Regions from separate parts of the Candidatus Flexifilum breve genome, predicted to be linked through region 1. Evidence: riboswitches for the same ligand, from Rfam matches in the RefSeq annotation. Region 1 holds a riboswitch; the other holds the start of a gene.
The links. A riboswitch is a leader RNA that binds a small molecule or an ion and turns the genes downstream of it on or off. The one in region 1 is predicted to bind cobalamin.

Region 1 (11,010 bases):
GGCAGGTGACGGTACCGGGATTGATGTTCGTCGAAAATGGCTGAACCACCGGACGGGCGGCTTTGCCCCGCTGGACATAGCCCGCGCTCAATTCCTCAAGCTGCAACAGGTGTTCGGTCATGCTGCCGCCGCCTTCACACTATGCCGGCTGAGGATCACCCAGATAACCGCCGGCGCGCCGATCAGCGAGGTCACGGCGTTGAGCGGCAGTACCAGTGAACTGCCCGGCACATCTGCGATGATCGCCGCCAGCAGCGCGACCACGGCGCCGACGAGGATTGTGAGTGGAATCAGCGCGCGGTGATCGGACGTATTGAACAGACTGCGGCAGAAGTGCGGCACCGCAATGCCGAGGAAACCAATCGGCCCGCAGAACGCGGTGATTGTTCCCGCGAGGACGGCGGAGGCCAAAATCAGGGCGAAGCGCACCCGGGGCAGATTCACGCCCATGCTCTCCGCGTAGGCTTCGCCAAGGAGCAGCGCATTGAGCGGCTTGCACAACAGAAAAGCCGCGCTCAGCCCACCGATGATGACGGGAGCCATAATGGTGAGTTGATCCCACGTCACGCCGCTGAAACTGCCGAACGTCCAGTTGATGTACGCCTGAATGCGTTCCGGGATGCTCAGGTAGAGCAGCACGCTGACGACCGCGCTCGTCAGGTAGCCGAACAGCAGCCCGATGATGAGCAGCGTCGTGCCGCCACTGACGCGCCGTGCGACCAGCAGAATGATCGCCATCACGCCGACCGAGCCGAAGCTGGCGGCGGCGGCGAGCGCCAGATCGCCGAACACGCCGAGTCCCGTCAGCAGCGTCGTCGTGACCGAACCAATCGTCAGCACGACCAGCGCGACGCCGAGACTCGCGCCGGAGCTGACGCCCAGCACAAACGGATCGGCGAGAGGATTGCGGAAGAACGTCTGCATGAGCAGTCCGCTGACGCCGAGCGCCGCGCCCGCGAGGATGGCCGTGAGCGCCTGCGGCAGCCGGAAATCGCGGATGATGCTCGTCCACACGGCTTTACTTGCCTCGCCGCCCAGCAGCACGCGCAGCACCTCTTCCAGCGGGATCGTCACCGAACCGAGCGCGAGGCTGACCAACAGTAGGCCGACCAACAGCGCGAGGAGTCCGCCGACCAGCAGCGTTTTTAAGCCGGGCAGCGCGACCGTTGGGCGGGTCGCGGGCGTGATCGTTGGGGTTGATAGGATGCGCTGTGCCATAAGTTTTCCTCGCGAAAAGCGGTATTTACACCAAGACATGCTGTGAGTCGTTCGGGCGGGCGAAATACGTGCATCTCGCCCGCCCGTGTGCTTACTTATTCCGCACCCAATTGCTGATAGAAGTAGAACTCGTGATCCGGCAGCAGTTCCGGATGGAAAATCTTGATCAGATCGGCAAGGATGAGATCGGGATGCGCCGCGCCCGTCTCAAAGTAGTCGCTGCCGCCATTGATGTTCATGCGCAGGTTGTTGTTCCACAGGTTGCCCGTCTGGAAAGCGGCAAAGGCGGCGAAGCGCGAGTCGTCGGCCAGCATTTGCGCCTGCGTGCTCCAGAACTGGTTGACATTCACCCAGAATTCCGCTTCGGCTCCCTGTTCGAGCACCACTTCAAAATCGAGCGGGTTGCTCGTGCCGGGCATTTCCGCCCACAGAAAGTCGGCGCCCGCATCCGCTAACAACTGCGCGATGGTGCTGTCACCGCCGGGCATGTACCACACGCCGCTGAAGGGGCTGGCGGTGATCGCCGTGGGGCGCGTCGCCACATCCGTCGCCAGCATCGTGAGCGCGGTATAGCGTTCCGCGACGCCCGCGAACAGCTCATTCGCCGCCGCTTCCGTGTTGAAGAACAGGGCGATATATTTGCCCCATTCGGCTTGCCCGAGCGGCGATGTATCGGTGTAATCCGCGTTGAGCACGGCGGGAACGCCCGCATCGTTGAGCTGCGCGAGGGTCGTTCCGCCCGCGAAGAATTCCTGCGCCATGACCAGATCGGGTTCGATGCTGATTAGCAGTTCGAAGTTGATCTCGCCGCCCGTGCCGCCACCGCCGATTTCAGCCACATCACCCGCCGCCACCAGCGCCAGCACGTCTTCGTTGCTCGTGTAGAGCGTGGTATCCACGCCGACCAGATGATCGAGCAGCCCTTGATCGTCGAGGTGCGGGAGCATACTCGTCGACATGGTCACGAACCGTTGAATCGGGATTTCAAACGTGGGGATATCCGCGTAGCCCTCCGGGGCGGGCGTGCCGCACTGCACCAGCACGTATTGCAGCGGCGTTTCTGCCCCAACCCACGGCAGCATGGTCACGACTTTGTAGTTGTTGAAGTATTCCACGTCGAAGTTATTCGCATAATCGACGGTGGCTTTCGCCGGGAAGTAATCGACGGTCGGGTCGTAGTTCTCGACGCAGCCATCGATGAGGTTGATCTCGGGAGCCGCGGCCTGCGCATCGACGGTGATGACCACCGTGAGCAGCAGCGCGGTCACTAAAGAGCAGAGGATAAAGGTGAAACGTGTGATTTTCATCAGAGAATCCTGGATTGACGATATAGACTTGCCCACCAAAGAAAAAACCCGCCTGTGAGCGGGTGAACGATAAATCGTTTCGTTAGCTCGCACCCTTTCTCCACGAAGGACACTGCACAAGACTGTCTGGTGAGTCATCGGGCTTCGGCAGGGTAGCCGTTACCGTTGCGGGACAGCGCCGGATTCGCACCGGTCTTCCCTCACTTTAGACTGTCATGACGGACTATGTAGTCGCCTCAGATCATCGCATGCACCTTAGGCCCGCACCGGAAAGTTGGCTGACTGGCGGGTGATCCCATGTTTGTTGATGACCAGCGCTTCAGCCTCAGGGAGCCGCGCAATTAAGGCGAGCCCCGCCTCCGCGCCCATGACCATGAGTGAGGTCGCGAGTGCATCGGCATCGCAGGCCGTCGGCGCGATCACGCTGGCGCTGCTCAATTCATCCGGTGATACGCCGCTGTGCGGGTCGAGGATGTGATGCAGTCGCCGATCCGGCGTGAACGTGTACTGGTAATCGCCGGAGGTCGCCAGCGCGCGGCTGACCAACTCCGCGATGATCGGGGTCGTACTCGCGCTGCCGGGCGGCGCTTGAATGCTCACCTGCCACGACTGCGCGGTTGCGCTGCCGTAGGTTTGCAGGTCACCGCCGAGTTCAACGAGCACCTGATCGAAGCCGAGTTCGCGTAGGGCAGCGGCACCGGCATCGATGATGTAACCTTTGGCGATCCCGTCGAGCGTAACGGCCATGCCGGGAAGATTCAGGCGAATGGCATCCTCATGGATGGCGATCTGACGGTAATCGACGAGCCGCTGCGCCGTCGACGATTTGCTCATGAGTCGGGAGTGTGCCCGACTGCGCCGCCGCGCGATACTGCCTGAGCACCGCCTCGACCGTCACATCAAAGGCGCCCGCGGTGAGATCGCCATAAGCGACCGCTTTGGTCAGCACGGTTTTCAGTTCAGGATGCGGATCGCTCAGCGCGCCCGTCGCATTGAGTTGGCTCAACTGGCTGTCCGGACGAAAACGGCTGAACACCGCTTCGAGCGCTGCCATGCGGTCGAACGCCGCGATGATCGCCGCACGCGCCTGGGCGCCGTTCGAGCTGATCACGGTCAGATGGGCGATACTGCCGAGCAGCATGCGCGTTTCCTGCACGGATTCAACCGGCTGAGCGGCGCGCAGCCCGGCCGACAGGCCGAGACCACCAGCAGCAGCCAACCCGGCGAACGCGGTCAGGCGGATGAACTGGCGACGTGACAGCGACGCCGGTTTCTGGTTCATGATCCGCTCCTTGTTGGCGTCGGGACGACAGTCGCATAGTCGGCCTGCGCAGTCAGCACAATCGGGTTGCGCGTCGCGGTTGCGCGGAGCGTCGGCTGCGCGATCGCCACTGAAGGGTCTGAAGTCAGCGCCAGCACAAGGGTCAGGCACACCAGCACCACACAGACAGCCACATAGCCGATCAAGAGATACTGCCGCTTGTCGGTTGGGCGTTCTTCTTGTCCCATAAGTTTTTCACCCAATGCCGCACTTCACCGATATACGAGACGACCGGGTCCAGCGGGCAGAGATAATTGCAGAACGGACGATAAATCACGAGCGAGCCAAACAGGATCAGAATGAGTAAGACCCACTGCGGCCACGAACCTTCGAGATTGAACAGCGTGCCAAAGGGTTCGTAGCTGGCCGCGCCCGGCTGGCGGAGGGCTAAGCCTAACACAATCGCGGTGAAGGATAGGCCGCGCTGGAGCCATTGTAGTTTGCTGTAGATCTGGCGCGGCTGATACGCTTTCGCGCCAGTGAGTGACCCGAGAAATTCCTGAGTCGCGCCGAACGGACAAAACCACGAGCAGTACGGGTTTTTGCCTTGAATGGACGTCACCACGATGATTCCGCCGAGCAGCAGGAACCAATACAGGTTGTTGTGCCAATCCGGGAAGTAGCCCGCGAGCAGCGAAATAACATTCGCCAGCGTCAGCGGTTTGTTGAAGATGAAACCGAGCATGATCACCCCCGCCGCCATCACGACCCACCGTCCATACTTCTTGAACGGTGACCGCGACCGGATGCGATGCAGGAAGAAGCTCACAATGAACAGCGCGAGCAGCGTCACTTCCGGCACGCCGAACTGGATCGGGCGATTGTCCGGCGGGATCACGGCATTGGGGATCGCCTGGGCCGCGATACCGCGTACGGCCAAGCGAATGCTCTGCGCGACGGCTTCGGAGGAGAGTGTCGCTCCACTCACGCCGTCGATATCGTCGCCAATTGTCAGGGCTTCGTCATAGCGCGCGCCGATGAACTGGCTGTAGTAATCGGAGTCTTCAAGCTGGCGGAAGAAGTTCGGCGTTTCGACATGCTGAACGACCGCCACATTCAGAATGGTACCTGCAGTATCTGTCCCCACCAACAGCGCGACTGGTCCACCATAGCCAGAACCGATGCCCGCCATGGCGTAACCCACGACGGAAAATGAGCCATCGGCGCTCGCCGCGAAACCCGTGAACAGCCCATTGCTGCCCGCTTCAACCCGTTCCGCTTGTGGCAGCACGTCGGCGAAGTAATCGCTTAGGGGCAGTTCGCCGCTCTGGCCGAGATAGCCGATCAGCCACGCCGCCACCAGAATCGCAAATGCGGCCAGACTCACCAGAGTCTGCCGCCGTTTCTGGCGGGCCCGCCGGGCTTGGATGGTATTCTGCAACGCTGCCTTGTCCATGACGACTGATCTCTCTACATATCGATTCCGGCGGAGAAACAGGTGCGTCTCTCCGCCGGACTGGTGAACTATGTGACCATTACCGATTTAGGCGGCGGGGGCAGCCTTTTGGGTGCTGCGCCACGCGCGGATAGCGACCACCGCGGCGAGAATCAGCCCCGGCACACCGAAAGCGGCCAGCAGCACACCGGCGGCGCGCGGTTCCAGTTCGCCCATCGAACCGTTGTAGTTCTCGATGGCGAGCATGAAGAAAACGACGGCGAGGACCAGCAGAACCCAGTCAAACCAGGCCAGCTTGATCTTCGGATTGTTACGGAGGTAAAGCGCGCCAGCGCCGAGCAGGAAACCTGCGATAATCCAAAACAACATGGGGTATGCCCTTTCTTTTCTCTGCGCGCTTAGGCGTCAGCGTGACCCTGCCGACTATCAATACCGAATTCCGCGTAATCCAGACGCCACCATTCTTCCGGATCCTTCTGCGGCTGATCTTTCGGTCCGGGCGAGTAGACGGTGCGGCTGAGTTCGGCCAGCGCGCTGTTGAAGATTGTCGTCGTGCCGATCACACCCTTGACCATGCTGTGGATCAGCGCGCGATCCTTGACCGAGAACGGGCACACCGCGAAGCAGATACCGCAGTTCGTGCCGACTTCCGCCCAGTAGTTGCGGCAGGAGAGCGAGTTCTCATACCAGGTGCGGACGCCACCGCGGCTCCACGCGCCCTGCGTCTCGTACGACGGTTCGCTGTTGGTGTTCAACGCGCCGGACGGGCAATAGGTCGCGCACGTCTTGCAGGTGCGGCAGAAATTCATGATACCGGCGTCGATCGGGCTGGTGGGCGCGACCGGCAGGTTCGTAACCATCTTGAAGGCGCGCACCATCGGGCCGTATTCCGGCGTGATCATGCGGTTCAAACGGGACATTTCGCCGAGGCCAGCGAGCACGCCGAACGCCGGGGCAATGCCGAGCGCATTGGTTTCCGATTCGCCGAGACCGTAGTAGCCAATCCCGCGCAGGAAGCCCTGCAAACGGCTCTGGATGGCGCGATTTTCAGCATAGGTGAGGGCGGTGGTCGCTGCGCCGACCGGGGTTGGGCTGCGCAGCATGGCTTCTTGCGACATCTGCACCGTCCACGTGATGACCCAGCGCGCGCTCTTGGGGATGATACGCTGCGTTTCGGTTTCTTCGGGGACTTCGGTATCTTCGCTGATGACCAGTTCTTTGCCGTCCGGGTCAATCGCGTAGATCAGCTTTTCGGTGTTCGCATCCAGTTCAACGAAGCCGACGGTCGCCGCGCCAAACGCGCGCAGAGCCGAACGGATCATCTCGGAAGCTTCCTCCGGCGTGCCTTCCCAACGCGGAATACCGTTCTCTTCCGGCTTGGCGACATTGTCGGGACCGAGGAACGACTGGGTTGCGCCGATGCCGCTGGCGCGATACAGCGCGATGTCGCGCGTCGAGTAGCCCACCTGGCCTGCACGATTGCGCTCATAGACAGCAATCGCATTCTGATCCTGCACGGCCTGGAACGCTTCCGCATCCATGTACTTGCTCCAACCGCGGCGAACCGTGTTGCGTTCGTCGAAGCGGTAGATGGCTTCCCAGTCGATTTCAGCCGTGGGTTGCCCGATGGTCCGCACCCAGTTCGGACGGGCGAGCATGCCGGGCTTATCGCTCCAGCTTTCACCGAATTCCTCGATGGGCCCTAACGCGGCGACGGTGGCAGCTCCCATACCGAGCAGCCCCATTTCTTTCAAGAACTCGCGTCTATTCAAACTTGAGGTCATAGGTAAATCCCTTCCTTACCGCAGCCCCGTGACCGGGGTGCTGTCTGCTAAAAGCATTCTTGAGACCGCAATCACGCTGAATTAGCGTGGACGACAACTCGCACAACCGCTGCCAGCGGCACTGCATCCTCCGCACGCCGACACCCCAGCCAGCGCCCGACGTTCGCCCCCGCCGCCGCCGGAGAAAATCGCGACGACACTGATCAAACGCTGCGTCTCCTGCGAGGCGCATTCGGGACAAGCGGACGGGCTGTCCAGTTCGGAGATCGACTTCCGGACGGAGAAGGTGGTCTTGCAGTGGGCGCAATGGTAATCGTAAACGGGCACTTCAAACCTCCTGCTGCTTGGCCGGTAAACAAAAAGAGCCGGGAGCGCCTGCGCGCTGCCCGCCCCCTAAGACTCGTAGGAATGGCCGATTTGGTCATCTGGCTTCGCCGGTTTCCCGGCGTCACAGTTGCGGCTCAGCACCGGATTTCCACCGGATTTCCACCACTTCAATTAGGTAGATTGTGTCGAATTTACAGGGGATTGTCTGTCAGGAAGGTTGTGATCGTTTGTCGGGAGAATCACGACAATCTATACACTTTATCTGTAGGGAAATTCCCTACAGATAAGATTAATGTGAGTTATGGATAACGCTTCGCTGACCCCACCACCGACCCCTCCCCGAATTCAGTTGACGGAGGGACAGTTTTAACAATGGGAACCATTAAGGCGCGGGGGGGGGGGAAAGGGTTTTGGGGGGGGGCCGGGGGGGGGCGCGCCCCCCCCGCCGGGGGGGGGACGCCTTGGGCGTCCCTACAATCCTCCCGATTGTTAAAAGTGTCCTGTCCTCAACCGAATTCGGGGAGGGGAGACAGATTTCCCCCTCTCCTCGCTTGCGTGGGAGAGGGGGCTAGGGGGTGAGGGGACAATTTTGACGTGGACGGATCTACGATTGGCTTATCCCTAACTGATGTTACAGATAAGTTCAATCCTTGTGGGTGTCGATGCCATATTCGGGCAAGTCGAGATCCCACCAGTCACCGGGATCTTTTTGCACACCGTAGCCGAAGGCATCGTCCATCGTGCGCGTGAGTTCGTCCAGTTCCGGGAAAGTGGCGATCTGCATCCGCACCAGATCATGCATAAAGCTGCGGTTGCGCTTGGAGAAAGGACACACCGAGAAGCAGATGCCGCAGTTGCTGCCAGCTTCTTCGTACCAGTAGCGGCGGCAGCGCACCGAGTCTTCGAACCATGCCTGATGTCCGGGATTGCTCCATTCGCCAATGGGAATCCAGCCCGGTTCCGTATCAAAGCTGAGCGCGCTCGGCGGGCAGGCTTCCGCGCACTTCTTGCACGTGCGGCAGAAGCGCGCGATCCCCGCGTCGATTGGCTTATCCGGTGCAAGCGGCAGATCCGTGATCAGCTTGAAGATGCGTACCATCGGGCCAAATTCCGGCGTGACCACCCGGTTCAAACGCGAGAGTTCGCCTAAACCGGCGAGCACCGCGAGAGCCGGGGCAATGCCAAGACCATTCAATTCAGCCTCGCCTAAGCCCTGATAGCCGAGTCCCCGTAAGAACTCCTGCACATTGTTCTGGATCATCAGGCCGCGCTGGTACGCTTCGGTCGTCGCCATCTGCGCGATCTTGGTTGGCGCGCGCCTGATCGCAATATCCGACATCTGTACGGCATACACCACCACCCAGCGCGCCGCAAACGGAATCACGCGCTTTTCCGTGTCCTCGTAGGCGTGCTCGACATTTTCGAACTCAAGGCGCTTGCCATCATTATCCACACTGTAGATGAGTTTGCGCGTGCGTTCATCGAGTTCGACGATCCCGACAGTCGCCGCGCCCATCTGCTGCATCGCCACTTTGAGCAGACGCGCATTCTCGTCTGGCGATCCTTGCCAGCGGTCGACGCCGAGATCTTCGGGGCGCGGTGCTTGCCGCGGGCCGAGGAACGTGCGTGGCATGATGTCTCTGGTTCCCGAAAAGGCGTTCGCCAGCGCTACATCTTTGAGGGTGAATCCGGTTTCGTTGTTCGTTAAGCGCGAGAGTTCATTTTCGCGCCGAACGGTTTCGAGATAGTCATTTTCTTCCGCGCTGCCGAAGCGCCCCAATGCAGGATTGCCGGCCAGCGTGTTGCGGGCGGCATCGACCCGCTGCATCATGTCCCAATCGATGCCCGTCGTCGGAACTTCGACCTGCCGCACCCACCACGGTCGACGATACACGCCGCCGGACATGGGCGTACCCAACATTTGGCTACCAGCAACCAGCGCCGTCGACCCCGCTGCGCCGGCGGTAACGCCCGCCATACCCACGGTTTTGATGAACTGGCGGCGCGTCAGGGGACGCCCATTCGCCTGTGTCTCATCAGGTTCGGAGCTGCTGCCGAGGGCATCGTCTTTTTGCGCGATCTGCTGCGAGCGATACTTGTGTATGCTCTGGGCGTCAACACCGCGCATGATGTTGACGATCACCCCGGCTGCGAGCAGCCCGAAGAAAAGCGCCCCGGCGAGCACGGTGGCCTGTGTTTCACTCTCGACAAAACTGCTCCACGTGTATTCAAGCAGAATGGCTAAGGACAACAGCCATAATCCCCAGGCCAGCCATTCGCTCGCCGTGCGCCGCCGAACGCGCAGCCAGCGAAAATGAGATTCAAGTTTCAGGATGTCGCGCGGATTCTGGTTATTGGTCATTTGGAATCAAGCAGCCCATTTTTCAACGCGTACTGCACGAGTTCCGCCCGATTTTCGAGCCGGAGCTTTTCCATCAGACGCTGGCGATAGGTATCGACCGACTTCGGGCTGATGAACAGCAGTTCGCCGATTTCCCGGCTGCTGTAGCCGAGCGCCGTCATGACCAGTACCTCGTGCTCACGTTCGCTCAATAAGTCGAGTCCGGTAACTGGTTTCGAAGCCGGTTCATCCTTCTCGCGATAATCGCTGATGAGGACCTGCGTCGCTTCGGGCGTCAGGTACGAGCCACCGCTCGCGACTACCCGAATTGCCTTGATGAGTTCGGTATCCGCGCTGCTCTTCAGTACGTAGCCCGCGCCGCCTGCCTTGACGACATGGCGAACATATTGTGTCTCCGCGTGCATGGTCAGCACGAGGACACGCGTGTGCGGATACGCCTTGCTGATCTGCTCGATGATGTCCAGCCCTTTGACATTCGGCATCATCAGGTCAAGCACAATGATATCCGGTTGGAACTGGGCAATCGCATGCAGCGCCTCTTCGCCGTCTCCCGCTTCCCCGACAACGTTGATATCCGGTTCGGCATTTAACAACACCCGGAGCCCCGCCCGCAGCACCGCGTGATCGTCTGCGAGGACAATGCGAATTATCTGATTTACCATGTTTCTGCTCCTGTGCCGACGATATCTGGCAGCAGCAGTACGACTTCCAGTCGCGTTCCCCGCCCCGGTTCCGAAGCGAGTGTCAGCGTTCCGCCCAGCAGTTCGATGCGTTCCTGCATGCCGAGCAAGCCTAAGCCGCGATTCTTGGCGCTGCGAACGCTCTCTATGTCAAAGCCACAGCCATCATCCACAATGGAGAGGTGGAGCTGGGCGGGCTGGCGTTCGATGATGACACTGACGGTTTTGGCGTTCGCGTGGCGCAGAATATTCGTCAGAGACTCTTGAATCACCCGATAGAGCACAATCTCCATATCGCGCGGCAGCCGCTCCTGTTCCATCCCACGCGGCTGAAAATCAACCTGCAAGCCGGATTTGCTGGCATAGTTGTCAATGTAGCCTTCCAGCGCCGAAATCAGGCCGAGATCGTCGAGGGCTGCTGGACGCAGATCAGCGGCTAGCCGCCGCACCTCGTGCAGCGTGCGCTGCGTGAGTTGGCGAATACCCGCTGCCTGGACCTGTGCTTCCTCCAAACTAGTGCAGTTATCCAGAATCTTGAGTTGAACCAGCAGCGAAGTCAGCGCTTGTCCAGTCTCATCGTGCAGTTCCCGGCTGATGCGCTGGCGTTCGTCTTCC
Region 2 (11,010 bases), 1.4 Mb from region 1:
TTCGTTCATGCACACATATAACATGTCATTTTCGTGCGCAAGTGGGATGCGGTTCAAAAGTGCTGTGCCGGCCTCCGTGATGTTCAAGGGCAGGCGGCGGCGATCCGTCGGGTCTTTGCCGCGCGTCACGAACCCCTTACGCTCCAGCGCGTCGATCACCGGGACAAGGGTTGATGGGTCGAGAATGAACTTTTTGCTCAGCTCGCTCAAGGTGAATGGCTGACCCTGCAGGGCGCGCAGAATCCCGTATTGCAAGCCGCTGATGCCGAGATCCGCCTGCTCGATTTGTTCTTCCATGTCGCGCATGGACAGCCGCGCGATCATCGACATGAGAATACGGATCTCAATCGTCGTGCCGAACAGCGTTGTTTCTGTCATAGATCGTTTGGTATCCAATGATTTGCTTACCAACTATAGTGGAGGCCGTGATGACCCGTCAACTAGCCAATGGATCAGTTGCCTTGGAGATTGCACCGTCCGCCATCGGCAAGTAAACTAGAGTAGGGATACGGTGATAGGGACGCATATGTCGAACAAGCTGCTGATTGAACGATTGTTGAGCGATCTGCGGGGGGATGACGAGGATAAGCAGCGTCAGGCTATCTACCGGCTGCTCGAACTGGCTGACCCGATGACGATCCCGGCTCTGCTCGAAGCGCTGCGGGATGGACAGGAAGAAATTCGTTCAGTGGCTGCCGAGGCGCTCGGCGTAATTGGCGAAAACGATGCGCTGCATGGGCTGGAATTTGCCCTCCTGAACGACGAGAGTGATGATGTGCGGGTGGCCGCGGCCAAGGCGCTGGGCACGATTGGCGATGTGACGTCGGTCCCGGCGCTGCTGCAGGCGCTGAAAACGCCGAACACTGATGTGTGGCACAGCGCGGCGGAGTCGCTGTGGCTGATGAACGAGGACGTGATGCCGCATGTGATTGTCGCGCTCACGAGTCGCGATCACGACACGCGTCGGGTGGCGCTGCAAGCGGCGTTGTGGCTGACCGCCGAATATGATGACGACGAAGTCAACGACCGTGACGACTATGAGTGGCGCGATGCATGGGGCTGGTGGAATTGACGCCTTTTCGGTATGCTAATTAAGCAGATCTGAATCATGTTTATTGTCACTCAGGAGAGATAACGATGCCAGCACGTACCGCAACGGCGATTTGGAATGGCAATTTGCAGCAGGGCAACGGCACGCTCAAGACGGGCAGCGGCGCAGTTCAGGGCGCTTACTCGTTCCCGTCGCGCTTCGAAGATGGTCAGGGCACCAACCCGGAAGAACTGCTCGGTGCGGCGCACGCGGGCTGCTTCTCGATGGCGCTGGCGGCGAGCCTGTCCCGTCAAGGTTTCACGGTCAACAACATCAGCACGACCGCGCACGTCCACCTCGAAAAGGGCGAAGCAGGCTTCTCGATCAGCCGCATTGACCTGGTGACGCGCGGCAGCGTTGAGGGCATCGACGACGCCAAGTTCAAGGAAGCGGCGGAAGCCACCAAGACGGGCTGCATTGTGTCGCGCGCGCTCTCCGCGGTGCCGATGACGATTGATGCGGCGCTCGTCTAGCGCGTGCAACAGCACTTACAAACGCCGGAAACTCTCCGGCGTTTTTGTTTCCCCACATTTGACAGACTCAGCTAACTCATGCTATCCTCATCTTCGTGAACACACGGAATCAGTGTGGTGTACTGCTGCCCGGATGCACAGTACAGAATGGGGGAAGCCGGTGAAAGTCCGGCGCTGTCGCGCAACGGTAACGGCGTAATTTAGCCGAAGCCCGATTACCCACCGCACTGCTCCTCGTGATCCACCTTCGCAGATAAGGGGGAACGAGATGCTTGGTAACTCCATTCCTCCCGCCGCTGGCGGGTTTTTTGTTCCTCCTTGGAACGAAGGCCTTGTATCCAACCTTAGGGGGACTTCCACAATGAAGGTTTCTGCAATTTTTTGTTTGTTCGTCGGGCTGCTGTTGGGCACCGCGGCGTTCGCGCAAGACGCCGCGAATGTGACCGAAGGCTGTGTCGCCACCTATGACGCCAGTGTTGATTACTTCCCGGATAAGGCCACAGTCGAATACGCTGAAGGCTTCACCATCGAGTACTTCAACAACTACAAAGTGATCACCGTCACCCGTCCGTGGGTGGGCGCGGAAACGCCGTTCACCTATGCGCTGGTGCAGTGTGGCACGCCCGCGCCGGAAACGGCGACCTTTGACGCCGTGATCGAAGTGCCGATCAACCGCCTTGTCAGTATGTCGACAACCTATCTCCCGAGCCTCGTTGAACTGGATGTGGTGGATACGCTGGTCGGCGTGGATGAATTCGACTTTGTGTACAGCGATGCCGTGCGCGCGCGCATCGACGCCGGGGACATCGTGGAAGTTGGCGGCGGGTCGCTGGTGAACGTCGAACAGGTGCTGGATCTTGATCCCGACCTCGTGATGACGTATGGCCTGGGCAGCTCTGACTATGACGCGCATCCCGTCCTCATCGATGCCGGTATCCCGGTCGCGCTGAATGGCGATTTCAATGAGACCTCGCCGCTCGGTCGCGCCGAATGGGTGAAGTTTGTGGCGGTCTTCTACAACCGGGAAGCGGATGCCACCGCGTTGATGGAAACGGTTGCTGGGGAGTATCAATCACTGTCGGAACGCGCCCGTAGCACCGATAGCCTGCCGACCGTCTTGGTCAACGCGATGTTCGGCGACACCTGGTACGTCTCGGGCGGACAAAGCTACATCGCGCAGTTGATCGCGGATGCGGGTGGTCAATATGTGTGGGCTGACGACGAGTCGACCGGCGGGCTGCCGCTCTCGTTTGAGGCTGTGCTGGATGCGGCACAGGACGCCGACGTGTGGATCAATCCGAACTTTTGGTTCACGCTGGCAGACGGGTTAGCAGAAGACGAACGTTATGCCGATTTTGCCGCTTTCGAGAACCAGCAGGTGTTCAACAATGTGGCGCGGGTGACGCCGACGGGCGGCAACGACGCGACCGAACTCGGCGCGCTGCGCCCCGATCTCATGCTGGCCGACCTGATCCGGATGTTCCACCCGGGTCTGCTGCCCGACCATGAATTCTTCTTTTATACGCGGTTGCAGTAACGAAGGATGATCCGATGAGCGAGATCACGCTGGAACGCGCGCAGGCGGCGGAGCAAATGATCTGGTCACGACGGCGGGCGGCGTTGATCGCGCTGGCGGTGGGGTTGGCGGCGGCTTTTGCCGCCAGCCTCGCGCTCGGCTCGGTCAGCATTCCACTCGGCGATATTCTCACCATCCTGCGGGGTGGAGAGGGCGCGCGCGCATCCTGGACGACGATCGTCATGGAATTTCGCTTGCCCAAGGCGCTCACGGCGGCGTTGGCGGGGACAGCGCTCTCGGTCAGCGGCCTGCTCATGCAGACGCTGTTTCGCAATCCGCTGGCCGACCCGTATGTACTCGGTATCAGCTCGGGCGCGAGTCTCGGCGTGGCATTGGTCGTGCTGGCGACCGCCTCCGCGGGCGTCAGCCTGTTCTCCGGCCTGACGTTCGTCGGCGATGTTGGCCTGATTACGGCTGCGAGTCTCGGCGCGGCGCTGGTGCTGGCGGTCGTCGCCGTGATCGCGCGGCGCGTGCGCCACACGATGACGCTGCTCATCATCGGCCTGATGGTCGGCTATATGACTGGGTCGCTGGTGAGCATCCTCATGCACTTCAGTATTCCGGATCGCATCCAGACCTATGTGAACTGGACGTTCGGGACGTTTGGCGGCGTGACCTGGTCGCAAATGCCGTTGTTCGCCGTGGCTATCCTGATCGGTCTCGTGACCGCAAGCATGGTCGCCAAGCCACTGAACGCGTTCCTGCTCGGAGAAACCTACGCGCGCAGCATGGGCGTGGATGTACGGCGGGCACGCTGGGCGATTCTGGCAGCAGCGTCGCTGTTGGCGGGCGCGGTGACTGCGTTCTGTGGACCGATCGGGTTTTTGGGCGTAGCGGTGCCGCATCTGTGCCGGATCTTGCTCGGCACGTCGGATCATCGCTATCTCATGCCCGCCACGGCGCTGCTCGGCGCGGCGCTGGCGCTGGTCGCCGATGTGATCGCACAGGTGCCCGGCGCGCAGGTCGTGCTGCCGCTGAACGCCATCACCGCGTTGATCGGCGCGCCCGTGGTCGTGTGGGTGATCCTCGCGCGGCGCAATTTGCGGGAAACGTTCAGCGCATGAACCAGACGATCATTTTGTGCGCCGAAGGATTGAGCATCGGCTACGCGAAGAAATCGGTTGCCGCCCACCTCAATTTGACGCTGTCGGCGGGCGAATTGGTGTGCTTGCTCGGGCAGAATGGCGCGGGCAAATCGACGCTCATCCGCACATTGGCGGGCATGCAGGCGCCGTTGGGTGGGCGTACGCTGCTCATGGGGCAGGATGTGCGCAAGCTCGACGCGCGGACGCTGGCACAGCGGCTGAGTGTGGTGCTCACCGAACGCGTTGATGCGGGGGCGCTCACCGTCTACGACTTGGTCGCCTTGGGGCGCTACCCGTATACGGACTGGACGAGCCGCCTGCAAGAGGACGATAAAGCGGCGGTCGCGCGCGCGATTGAAGCCGTTGGTGCAGCGGACCTGGCGTATCGCCCCGTCGGAGAATTGAGCGACGGTGAACGCCAGAAAGTGATGATCGCCCGGGCGTTGGCGCAGGAACCCGCGTTGATGATCCTCGACGAGCCGACCGCCTTCCTCGACCTGCCGCGCCGCGCGGAAATCATGTTCCTGCTGCGTGACTTGGCGCGGACGAGCGGACGGGCGATTTTGCTTTCCACGCACGATCTCGATCTGGCGCTGCGCACCGCCGATCGGGTCTGGCTGCTGGCCAACGGCAGGCTGACAGAAGGCGCGCCGGAAGACCTCGTATTGAGCGGCGCGTTCGCCTCCGCGTTTCAGAATGAGGGCGTGACCTTCAATGTCAGCGAGGGCGCGTTTCATGTCGAACGCCCGCACCCGACGCCGATCAAGTTAATCGGCAGTGGGATCTACCGCGTGTGGACGCTGCGCGCGCTTGAACGGGCGGGCTTCGCCGTCGTTGAGAACTGCGTTGATTGCGTGGAAGTGACTGCCGGGTCGCACGGGGTGCGTTATCAAGTACTGCGCGGCGGACAGAGCCGCGAATACGACACGATTTATGCGTTGCTTGCCGGATTGAGGGTCTAGCGACGGGGCAAGGCGTGAGCGTGTTGAAAAGGTCAGATTCTGACCCCACTCCGGCCCCTCCCCGAATTCAGGGAGGGAGCAAACAGACTCGTCGAGCCTCCGCTCTCCCCGCTTGCGTGGGAGAGGGGCTGGGGTGAGGGTTTGAACTCCCTCGTGCTTGGCCCCGACCAAAAGATCGCTGACCGGGACGAGCTGACACTCATCCCGGTTGCTTTATGGGTTAGCGCATTTCGCGGCGCAGCACGTCCGCGAAGATGCGTTCGTAGGTGGCGATGCCGACACGTTCGGCCAGCCACTGTTCGGTCGTGGCGTCGGTCTGCGCCGGGAAGGTCGCGCGCACGGTCACGACGAAGTGCCCGCGCTGCCAGAAGGTGAGCGCATCCACCGAGTCGGTTTCGCATACGGTCCGGTTCTGCGTGAAAACCGGGTTGGGTAGCGTTTCAGATGCGGTTTCGGTGAAGCCCGCTTCCGTCGCAATGCGTCCCAACGTGCCCGACGCGATCGCCGCGGCAGCCTCTTCCGGCGTGGCGAAGCGATCCAGCGAATAGGCCAGGGCCCAGAACTGAATGTTCGTCGCGCAGGTCGCATTGGTGATGCGGTTCGACACGCGGTATTCGAAGTTGTTGGCGCTCAGCAGGTCAGCGTATTCGGCGCGCACGGCTTCCGGCGCGGTCGCGACGACCTGTTCTGCCGTGAATACGCCCGTCGTCTCTTCGTCGATCGCCAGCGTCGGGGGGAGCATGCCGCGCAGCTCCTCAATGACGGCGAGGACTTCGTCCTGCGTCGCGGGTTCGGGCGCGACATAGGTCGTGGTGACGCTCGCCGGGTCGGTCACGATCACGACGGTGTCGAGTGACGTGCCGGGGGTAGTTGCCGCTGCCGGATCACGCAGCTCGATGCCTTCGACACTTTCCTGACCTTCCAGCACTTCGCCGAAAATCGTGTAGCCGAAGTCGAGGCTGGGGTAGGGGACGGTCGTGATGAAGAACTGCGAACCGTTGGTATTTGGCCCGGCATTCGCCATCGCCAGCCAACCGGCGCGGTCAAACGTGAGATAGCCGGTGTTCTCATTCACGAACTGATAGCCGGGGCCACCGGTACCCGTCGCCGTGGGGTCGCCACCCTGCGCCATGAAGTCTTGAATGACGCGGTGGAAGGTGGTGTTGTTATAGTAACCCTGCTGCGCGAGGAACACGAAGCTGTTCACCGTGATCGGCGATTCGTTTTCCAGCAGGTCGATGTAAACCGCACCCGCGCCCGTGCAGAACACCGCGCGGTAGTCGACGCCCGCTTCCAGCACCTGTTCCGCCTGCGCAAATTCACGATTGGCGGGGTCGGTGGCCGGGGTAGCGGCGGCGCAGATTTCCGTTGGGGTCTGCGCGTCCTGCGCGGCGACCGTGCCGACCATCAAAGCGCCGACGACCAGGGCCAGCAGCGCCAAACGGATCATATTCTTCATACAGTTCAATCTCCTGAACTTAAGTAGGTGCGCCATTGTAGCTTATTCGCCAGCGCTGGCAAGGCGAATCACGGTGGTGCTGTACGGCGCGACTTCTGCGAACGGCTGATAGGCGTCAAAGCCGCCTGCCATGTTGAGCGTGAGCGGTGTCAGCTCGCCCTGACCGAAAATGACTGCTGGCGTGCCCAGCGTGAAGCTGCCCTCGGCAAGCGTGAGACCATAATCGGTGATGGGTTCATCATCGACGTTGATGAGCACGAGCAGCGTTTCGTCGGCGTGCTGGCGAATGAAGGCGTACAGCTTGCGTGAGCCGGACTCGACCGCAATATAGTCGCCTTGGCGCAGCGCGATGTGATCGTTGCGCAGATGGATTAGGTTGCGGTAGTGGCTGAGGAGCGAGTCTGCATCGTCGGTCTGGGTAGCGACGTTGGCGGTCGTGAAGTTCGACTGCATCGGTTCCCACGGGCGGCGCGCGTCGGTGAAGCCCACGGTCGTCGCTTCCAGTTCCCACTGCATGGGTGTACGGATGCGTTCATCTGGTTTTTCGCCGATCATGCCGATCTCCTCGCCGTAATAGATGAACGGCACGCCGCGATTGGTCAGCAGCAGACTCGCCGCCACCTTCGCTTTGTTCACATCGGAGCGGAGTTCGCTCATCACGCGGTTCTGATCGTGATTGGTCAGGAAGGCGGCGTACTGGCCGTTGGGGTAAAGCTCATTCACATTGGCGGCGCGCGACTGCATGATGCTGCTTGAGCCGGATGACGAGGCGCTCATCATGGCGGTAGCGAGGTCAAACTCAAACGCGAGGTCGAGGCTGCCCGCGTCGAGATACTGCGCGACAGTGTCGCTGTCCGTCCACACTTCGCCGACCATCAGCGAATTCGGGTTGATCGAGTCCATGTAGGCGTTGAAGTTGGCCGTCCATTCGAGTGTTGAGTCGGTGTCGGCCATCGACCGATCTTCTTCGACGACGTAGCGCAGCGCGTCCATGCGGAAACCGTCCGCGCCCATATCTTCCAGCCAGAAGCGAGCATTGTCATACATCGTCTCGGTGACTTCCGGATTGGTGTAATTGAGGTCGGGCATGCCGCTCCAGAACACACCGTAGAAGTAGCGCCCATTGCGCTGATGCCACACGCCCTGACCCCACGGCCCAGCGTAACCGGGGTCGGTGTCCGACCAGATGTACCAGTCGGCATAGTCCTCATCGCCGCGCGCGGACGCCGTGAACCACGAGATTTGATCCGAGGTGTGGTTGGCGACAAAGTCGACGATGACGGCAATGCCACGTTCGTGGGCCGCGGCCATCAGCTCGCGGAAGTCCTCGGTTGTGCCGTAATCTTCGTCAACCGTCTGGTAGTCGGTGACATCGTAACCGTGATAGCTCGGCGACTGCGTGATCGGCATCAGCCAGATGCCCGTCACGCCGAGGTCGGTCGTCGTACTCGGGTCGCCGTCGTTCAGGTAGTCGAGCTTCTGGATGACTCCTTGCAGGTCGCCGATGCCGTCGGCGTCGCTGTAATAGAAGCTGCGGACGAAGATTTCGTAGAAGACGCGGTCGTTCCACCACGGCGCGCTCGGCGCGGTTTCCTGCGCCAGTACAGGCGTGATGCTCAGCGCCAGCAGCAGCCCGATCAAAAACCACTTTTTCATCATGTAAACCTCTTTGCTCATTCAAACAGGCGGAGTCTACCATATCGCCCCATGATGGGGAATCATCCTGAGAATCCGCTTAGGGAGTTGAGGAAATCAGCGTCGCACGACCATAATGAAGGTGAACGATTGAGTTACAGGGACGACTCTATGAGGGATTATGATGTAATTGTCGTCGGCGGGCGTCCGGCGGGAGCGACACTGGCCGCCCGCCTCGGTCAAGCCGGGCTGCGCGTGCTGCTACTGGAGCGCGCGACCATGCCGAGCTTGCCGGGCGCGTCCAGCCCGATCATCTACGCGTCGACGATGCGCTTACTTGACGAAATTGGCGCGGATGAAGCGGCTTATGCCCACAACACGCCGAAGATCCGCCGGATGCTGAACGCCACACCGGGCATGCAGACTGAGATGCGCATTCCCAGGCTGGATGGCCGCGACTACGCCTATGCGATTGACCGGGCGCGCTTCGACGTGGCGCTCTGGAATACGGCGAGCCAAACGGTCGAGGCGCGGGATGGTGTCGCCGTGACCGATGTGCTGCGGGATGGTCAGCGGGTTGCGGGCGTGGTGACGAGCGCGGGCGAGCAGATCACGGCGGATGTGGTGATCGGCGCGGACGGGCGTTTCAGTTTGATCGCGCGTAAGGTCGGCGCGGCGGAATACGACGTGCATGACCAGTACCCGACCTCGATCTACTATGCGTACTGGCGCGGTGCGAAACCGTTCGCTGAACCGACGGCGCTGGCGTTTGGACAGGAGTTCGGCGTCGGCTATCTGGTGATGGACAGCGCCGACGACACGAAAGTGATCGCCATTGAAGGGCGTACCGAACTGCTGGAACCGGAACCGGGTCAAGCGAACCAATTCTATGAAAGTTTGATCCGCCAGCACGCATTCCTCGCCGAGATCATCGACGGGGCTGAACGAATCACCGAGGTGCGGGGGATGCGGCGCATTGGTAACCTGTACCGACAGGCGGGCGGGGCAGGGTGGGCGCTCGTCGGCGATGCCTACCACCAGAAAGATCCGATTGACGGGCAAGGGCTGTACGATGCCGTATTCACGGCCAAACAGTTGGCCGAAGCGATTTTGGAATGGAAGCGCGGGGCTAAGTTGTGGGGCGAAGCGTTGGCCGCCTATGATGCCGCCGTCCGCCGCCACACCTATCCCATGTATAGCTCGACGTTGGAGCGCGTGCGCACCAGCCTCTACGAACCCGCCCCTGCCTGGGCGCAGACGCCCGTCCGCTGGTTGCTGCAAGACCCGCTGACCATGGAACGCTTCGGCTTGATGCTGACGCGCCAGATCGATGCCGACCGCGTGATGACGCCGACGCTCATGCTCGGCGCGCTGCTGCGCGGCCCATTGCGTGACTTAAGCCGTTTCCTCGATAAAGAAAGCAAACGCTAACGATGACCATTCATCAAGGACAGCCAGTCCTGGGCATGGGGCAGCCGCTGGCTGCCGCCAAAGCCGTGCTGATCATGATTCACGGGCGCGGAGCGCGGGCGGAAGATATTCTCTCGCTCGCGCCCGAACTGGATCAGCCCGATTTCGCCTACCTTGCGCCGCAGGCGGCAGGCAATACATGGTATCCCTACCGTTTTCTCGAACCGCGGGAGAAGAACGAGCCGCATTTGACCTCCGCGCTCGCCACGATCAGCGGCTTGGTCGATCATGTGTTGGGGCAGGGCTTCAGGCCTGAGCAGATTGGCCTGCTGGGTTTCTCGCAAGGGGCGTGTTTGGCCGTCGAATGGGCCGCGCGCAACCCACGGCGCTATGGCGGGGTGTTCGTGTTAAGCGGCGGGCTGATTGGCGATGTGCTGACCCCGATACCCGGGTCGCTGGACGGAACGCCGGCCTTCTTCGGATGCAGTGATGTCGACTTCCACATTCCCAAAGAGCGCGTGACTGAATCGGCGGAGATGCTGCGGACAATGAACGCGGAGGTGACCGTGCGTTTGTACCCGGGCATGGGCCACACCATCAATGAAGATGAGATCGCGGCGGTGCGCGGGATTATGGAGAAAGTTGCCGGTAAGAAGTCGGAATAGGTAGCCGTCTAAGTATTGTAACGAATAGGAAAGTGAACCATGACGATACTGGGACTGCATCACATCACGCTGGCCGCGGCCAATGCGCAGCGCACCGTCGACTTTTACACGGGCGTGCTCGGCTTACGCCTTGTCAAGAAGACGGTCAACTTTGATGACCCCGGCAGCTATCACCTGTATTTTGGGAATGAAACGGGCGCACCCGGCACGGCGATCACCTTCTTCGAATGGCCCAACGCTCCGCGGGGCAGCTACGGCATCGGCGGCACGCATCACTTCGCGCTGACCGTCAACGACTACGACGGACTCCTGAAGTGGAAGCGGCGGCTGACCGACGCAGGCGTGCCGGTCACCGGGCCGCTGGATCGGGCCTACTTCAAGTCAATCTACTTCCGCGATCCCGATGGCGCGGTGTTAGAAATCGCCACCCGCGGCCCCGGTTGGACGATTGACGAGACGCCGGACGCGCTCGGCACGGAATACCGCGAGCCGCCGGAAGACCTGCGTTTGGCCAACCGCGATCAGGTGACGATCAATGCGCTGACGTGGGCTGAACCCGTTCCCGTTATCACGCCCGATATGGCGCTCGTTGACGGTATGCACCACATTTCGGCGATCAGCTCGAATATCGAGCGCACCAACGAATTCTTCTCCG

Region 2: linked by a shared signal. The riboswitch ahead of IPK17_RS24355 (ABC transporter substrate-binding protein) and the one ahead of IPK17_RS30255 (ABC transporter substrate-binding protein) in region 1 are both predicted to bind cobalamin.

The regions. Positions count from the first base shown of each region.
Region 1 covers NZ_JADJPI010000035.1:1,724,691-1,735,700, forward strand. The annotation lists gene IPK17_RS30245 (ABC transporter ATP-binding protein) at 1-121, opposite strand, end outside; gene IPK17_RS30250 (iron chelate uptake ABC transporter family permease subunit) at 118-1,218, opposite strand; gene IPK17_RS30255 (ABC transporter substrate-binding protein) at 1,314-2,525, opposite strand; adenosylcobalamin (AdoCbl) riboswitch at 2,607-2,753, opposite strand; gene IPK17_RS30260 (FAD:protein FMN transferase) at 2,781-3,359, opposite strand; gene IPK17_RS30265 (FAD:protein FMN transferase) at 3,301-3,807, opposite strand; gene IPK17_RS30270 (hypothetical protein) at 3,804-4,034, opposite strand; gene IPK17_RS30275 (FMN-binding protein) at 3,989-5,242, opposite strand; gene IPK17_RS30280 (VcrB family reductive dehalogenase putative membrane anchor) at 5,330-5,611, opposite strand; gene IPK17_RS30285 (reductive dehalogenase) at 5,641-7,026, opposite strand; gene IPK17_RS40725 (FmdB family zinc ribbon protein) at 7,108-7,353, opposite strand; gene IPK17_RS30290 (reductive dehalogenase) at 7,997-9,715, opposite strand; gene IPK17_RS30295 (response regulator) at 9,712-10,377, opposite strand; gene IPK17_RS30300 (HAMP domain-containing sensor histidine kinase) at 10,371-11,010, opposite strand, start outside.
Region 2 covers NZ_JADJPI010000035.1:311,047-322,056, reverse strand. The annotation lists gene IPK17_RS24370 (MarR family winged helix-turn-helix transcriptional regulator) at 1-378, opposite strand, end outside; gene IPK17_RS24365 (HEAT repeat domain-containing protein) at 527-1,072, shown strand; gene IPK17_RS24360 (OsmC family protein) at 1,138-1,563, shown strand; cobalamin riboswitch at 1,662-1,804, shown strand; gene IPK17_RS24355 (ABC transporter substrate-binding protein) at 1,925-3,100, shown strand; gene IPK17_RS24350 (iron chelate uptake ABC transporter family permease subunit) at 3,115-4,203, shown strand; gene IPK17_RS24345 (ABC transporter ATP-binding protein) at 4,200-5,186, shown strand; gene IPK17_RS24340 (peptidylprolyl isomerase) at 5,407-6,645, opposite strand; gene IPK17_RS24335 (alpha-amylase family glycosyl hydrolase) at 6,688-8,304, opposite strand; gene IPK17_RS24330 (NAD(P)/FAD-dependent oxidoreductase) at 8,452-9,711, shown strand; gene IPK17_RS24325 (alpha/beta hydrolase) at 9,714-10,355, shown strand; gene IPK17_RS24320 (VOC family protein) at 10,395-11,010, shown strand, end outside.